One region of the Micromonospora sp. DT228 genome, then DNA from elsewhere that is predicted to be linked to it. Evidence: riboswitches for the same ligand, from Rfam matches in the RefSeq annotation. Region 1 holds a riboswitch; the other holds the start of a gene.

What was found. Region 1 has a riboswitch for ZMP and ZTP ahead of ACLQ29_RS25105 (glycine hydroxymethyltransferase). Riboswitches for the same ligand answer to the same signal wherever they lie in the genome.
Region 2: it holds a riboswitch for ZMP and ZTP, as region 1 does, so the genes downstream of both, ACLQ29_RS18080 (bifunctional 5,10-methylenetetrahydrofolate dehydrogenase/5,10-methenyltetrahydrofolate cyclohydrolase) here and ACLQ29_RS25105 (glycine hydroxymethyltransferase) in region 1, are expected to answer to the same signal.

What each region holds. Positions count from the first base shown of each region.
Region 1 covers NZ_JBNCKO010000014.1:85,303-87,733, reverse strand. Annotated here, with positions in the region: gene ACLQ29_RS25105 (glycine hydroxymethyltransferase) at 1-1,102, opposite strand, end outside; ZMP/ZTP riboswitch at 1,122-1,211, opposite strand; gene ACLQ29_RS25100 (NAD(P)H-hydrate dehydratase) at 1,286-2,155, opposite strand; gene ACLQ29_RS25095 (histidine phosphatase family protein) at 2,139-2,431, opposite strand, start outside.
Region 2 covers NZ_JBNCKO010000008.1:150,163-152,593, forward strand. Annotated here, with positions in the region: gene ACLQ29_RS18075 (hypothetical protein) at 1-371, shown strand, start outside; gene ACLQ29_RS18080 (bifunctional 5,10-methylenetetrahydrofolate dehydrogenase/5,10-methenyltetrahydrofolate cyclohydrolase) at 463-1,371, opposite strand; ZMP/ZTP riboswitch at 1,384-1,464, opposite strand; gene ACLQ29_RS18085 (RNA polymerase sigma factor) at 1,644-2,213, shown strand; gene ACLQ29_RS18090 (CU044_5270 family protein) at 2,232-2,431, shown strand, end outside.

The sequences.
Region 1 (2,431 bases):
GCCCGTAGCCGGACACGTCGATGAGCACCAGGTGGTTGTCGGTGCCACCGGTCACCAGCTTCGCGCCCCGGCGCAGCAGCCCCTCGGCGAGCGCCTGCGCGTTGTCCACGATCCGCTGGGCGTAGTCGGCGAAGTCGGGGCGGCGGGCCTCCGCGAGCGCGACGGCCTTGGCGGCCATCACGTGCGGCAGCGGACCACCGAGCACCATCGGGCAGCCCCGGTCCACCTGGTCGGCCAACTCCGGCTGGCAGAGCACCATGCCGCCGCGCGGGCCGCGCAGCGACTTGTGGGTGGTGGTGGTGACGATGTGCGCGTGCGGCACCGGGTCGAAGTCGCCGGTGAACACCTTGCCGGCCACCAGGCCGGCGAAGTGCGCCATGTCGACCATGAAGGTCGCGCCCACCGAGTCGGCGATCTCCCGCAGGATCCGGAAGTTCACCTTCCGGGGGTACGCCGAGTAGCCACCGACCAGGATCAGCGGCTTGAACTCGCGGGCCGCCTCGGCCACCCGGTCGTAGTCGATCAGGCCGGTCGTCGGGTCGGTGCCGTAGCTGCGCTGGTCGAACATCTTGCCGGAGATGTTCGGCCGGAAGCCGTGGGTGAGGTGGCCGCCGGCGTCCAGCGACATGCCGAGCATCCGCTGGTTGCCCAGCTCGCGGCGCAGCGCGAACCAGTCGGCCTCGGTGAGGTCGTTGACCTGGCGGACCTGCGCCTTCTTCAGCGCGGGGGACTCCACCCGGTCGGCCAGCACCGCCCAGAACGCGACCAGGTTGGCGTCGATGCCCGAGTGCGGCTGCACGTACGCGTGCGCCGCGCCGAACAGCTCCCGGGCGTGCTCGGCGGCGAGCGCCTCGACGGTGTCCACGTTCTGGCAGCCGGCGTAGAAGCGGCGGCCGACGGTGCCCTCGGCGTACTTGTCGCTGAACCAGTTGCCCATGGCCAGCAGGGTCGCCGGGGAGGCGTAGTTCTCGCTGGCGATCAGCTTGAGCGACTCCCGTTGGTCGGTCAGCTCGGCGCCGATGGCGTCGGCCACCCGCGGCTCGACAGCCCGGATCACCTCGAGGGCACTACGGAATGCGGTGGACTCGGCGTTGCGCGACATGCGACCTCCAACAGACGTGCGGGAAGGCCCAGGCGCTCGGCAAACGTCCTCGTGACGGGGCCGCTCCCCGATGGTTGTCCATCCCCACGCGCCAGTAACGGCCCGCGCTGATCGTACCGGGCCGGCCGGGGACGTCCCGGGCGACCTCCGTTGCGCTCCCGCGGGTGTCGGTAGCGGCGGTGGTCAGACCATCGACAGCGTCCCGGGGATCTCGTCGAGCAGCTCCCGGGCGAGGAAACCGATCCGGCCGTAGCGGGGGATCAGTCGCTGGCCGCTCACCGCGTGCGCGAACGAACCCCAGCAGGCGGCCTGCGCCGGGTCGGCGCCCCGGGACAGCAGCCCCGCCAGCAGCCCGGCGAGCACGTCCCCACTGCCGGAGGTGCCCAGCCCGGCGTCGCCGCTCTCCTCCCGCCACCTCCGGCCGTCCGGCGCGGCCACGTGCCCGTAGAGCGAGACGACCGCCTCGTACCTGTCGGCCAGCTCGGCCGCCTCGGCGTCCAGGTCGTCGCCCGGTTCCCGGCCGAGCAGGTGCCCGGCCTCGGTGACGTTCGGGGTGAGCACCACGGGCCGGCCCGAACCGGCGAGCAGGTCCGGTGTGTGACTGAGCGCGCCGAGGGCGTACGCGTCGAGCACCAGCGACGTCCGCGGCGGGGCCGCCTCCAGGACCAGACCCAGCAACCGCCTGGTCTCGTCGATCGCCCTCAGTCCCGGCCCGACGGTCACCACGTCGGCCTGGGCGACCAGCTCGCCGAGCTGCCCGTCCCGGTCGGCGGCCACCGCGCCGTCGGAGGTCTCCGGCAGCCCGACCACGAGCGCCTCGGGCACCTGGATGCTCAGTGTGGCGGCGGCGGACTCGGCGACGGCGAGCTGGAGCACCCCGGCGCCGGCGCGCAGCGCGGCCACCCCGGCGAGCAGCACCGCACCGGGGGTGAAGCGGGAACCGCCGACGATCAGCACGGTGCCCCGGCTCTCCTTGCCGCCGGCCGGCACCGGTAGCGCCCAGTCCCGCAGCAACCCCGGTGTGATCACCTGCACCTCAGACCGGTTCGGCATGGATCTCGTCCTCCCTGGTCGGCTGGGCGCCCTGGCGCCGCAGGTGGCCGACCTCGTTGAATCCACCAAGTGTCAGACGGCCCCGCGCGTCGGCGGACCAGTCGGTGATCGAGCAGTTGGCGATCACGTGCTCGCGGGTCAGCGCCATCAGGTCCGGCTCGGTCAGCCCCTCCACCAGATAGCGCAGCAGGAAGACGAGCGCGTCGTGGCCGAACAGCAGCACCCGCTGGCCCTCGTGGTCCCGGCGCAGGTCGCCGAGGAGCGTCCGCAGCCGCA
Region 2 (2,431 bases), on a different contig from region 1:
ACTGCGACGACCGGGCCGGGCCGTCGCTCGTGCACACGGGCGCGGTGCACAACGGCGGGGGCAGACTGCCGGGGAGCGCCTTCGTGGTCCGCCGTCGGTATCCGACGGGTGAGCTGCAATGGATCTTCACCGCCGACGGGGAGGCCGCCGCGCTGGACGCCGACGATACTTTCGTCCACGTCGTGTTCAGCTCGGGGGAGCTGGTCGTCCTGAAGACCGAGGACGGCAATGTCCACGCGCGACAGGAACTACGGATCGCCGGCCACCCTGTCGTACCGCTCTCGCTGACGCGGGTAGCTGTCGGCCGCCTGGCGATCGGCACCCTCGACGGCCAGGTGCTTGTCGTTCCCGTCCCGGCGGCCGCAGGTTGAGCGAACAGCAGGTGACCGGCCGGTCACCTGCTGTTGCCCATGATCAGGTGATGAAAAATAGGTCAGAGACGGCCCTGGGACCTACTTTTCATCACCTGATCATGGAGAGTGTGCGCTCGGCGGCGCGCACGGCGTTGTGGAACAGCATCGCGACGGTGGTCGGACCGACCCCGCCGACCCGGGGCGTGATGGCGCCGGCGACCTCGGCGCACGCTTCGTCCACGTCCGGCAGGAGGCGTCGCCCGTCGTAGCGGACGCCGGCCCCGATGACGACAGCGCCCGGCTTGACGTGCTCGGGCCGCACGATCCCGGGTACGCCGGCGGCGGCGACGAGGATGTCGGCGCGGCGGGTGTAGCGGGCCCAGTCGGGCACGCCCGTGTGCACGACGGTGACGGCGGCGTTGGCGGTGGGGCGCTTCTGGGCGAGCAGCATCGCCAGGGGCCGGCCGAGGGTGGCGCCCCGGCCGAGGATGACGACCTCGCGACCGGCGACGGGGATCTCGTAGTACGCCAGGAGGGCTTCGATGCCGGCGGGGGTGCACGGCAGCGGGCCGGGCAGTCCGACGGCGAGGCGCCCCATGTTCAGCGGGTGCATGCCGTCGACGTCCTTGTCCGGGTCGATTGTCTGTAGCGCCGCGTCGTAGTCCAGATGGCCCGGAACGGGGTACTGCACGAGCAGTCCGTGCACGGCCGGATCGGTGTTGAACCGGGCGATGGCCTGGTGCAGCTCGGCCTGGGTGGCGGTGGCGGGCAGGTGCACGTGCGGGGAGTCGAACCCGAGTTCGGCGGCCTGACGCTGCTTGATGGAGATGTAGCCGGCGCTGGCGTCGTCGTCGCCGACGAGAATTGTGGCGAGGCTCGGTGTGATCCCGCGGCTGCGCAGGCCTGTGGCAGCGGCGGCGGTCTCGGCCAGGACGGCTTCGGCGACGGGGGCACCCGGCAGGAGCCGGGCCGTCCCCGACGGGGTGTGGTGCTCCGCGGATCCACGTGTCGTGGTCATGATGTTCCTCCACGCAGGCGCCCAGGCGGTCGACGCCCGCGAGAGGCTCCCCGATGGTTCGACCATCCCGTGCCGCCAGTCGCCGGTGCCCTCGATAATGCCGCATCACCAGGGCATCTGCCCAACCGGACCAGCAGCTGCGCCGCAGGGCGGGAGGGCACGCGGTGCCGCGTCGGCGGCGCGCGGGGCCGATCAGTCGGCCGGAGCGTTCGGTAACACAAGCGGCCCGTCTGACGAAGTAGAGGTGTGAAGGCTACGAGAGAGGACAGCCTGTGAATGAGCCCGGCGAAGCGGGGGGCGACATCTCCGGCATCGGGGCCGATCCGGTGGCCTTCGAGGTCTTCTACCGGCGGCACCTGGAGGCGGTGGGCCGGTTCGTGGCGCGGCGGGTCGACGACCCGCACCTCGCCGCCGACCTGACCGCCGACGTGTTCCTCGCGGTGATCGAGTCGGCGGGCGGCTACCGGCCGGACCGGGGTAGCCAGGTCGGCTGGCTGTACGGGGTGGCCCGCAACGTCATCGGCGACGAGCGGCGTCGGGCGGCCCAACGGCTGCGGGTGACCGGTCGACTGGCCGGACGACGAGACCTGGGCCCCGATGACATCGCGCGCATCGAGGAGCGGATCGACGCCGAGTCGGCGGCCCGCCACACCTATCGGGCGCTGAGCGAGCTGCCCGAGGGCACCCGAACGCTTGTCGAACTCGTCGCCGTCGACGGCCTCACCGTCGCGGAGGCGGCCACCGTGGTCGGGATGTCCCCGGTCGCTGCCCGGGTCCGCCTGCACCGAGCCCGTCGCGTCGTCCAGGCCGTGCTCGCCCGCCCGGCCACCACCCTCGCCTGATGAGACGGAGCTGACATCATGAACAAGATCGAACAGTCGACCGAGGGTTTCGAGGAGCAGCTCCTCAGAGATCTGACCGCCCACGTCGCCCGGCGGGCCGAGGTGGCTTCGGCGACCCGTGCCGCCGGACTCCGTACCCGGTTCCCGCGCGGTTGGCGCCTGGCTGGAGCATTCGGACTGACCGTCGTCCTCACCGCCGGCGCGCTGGCGGCCCAGAC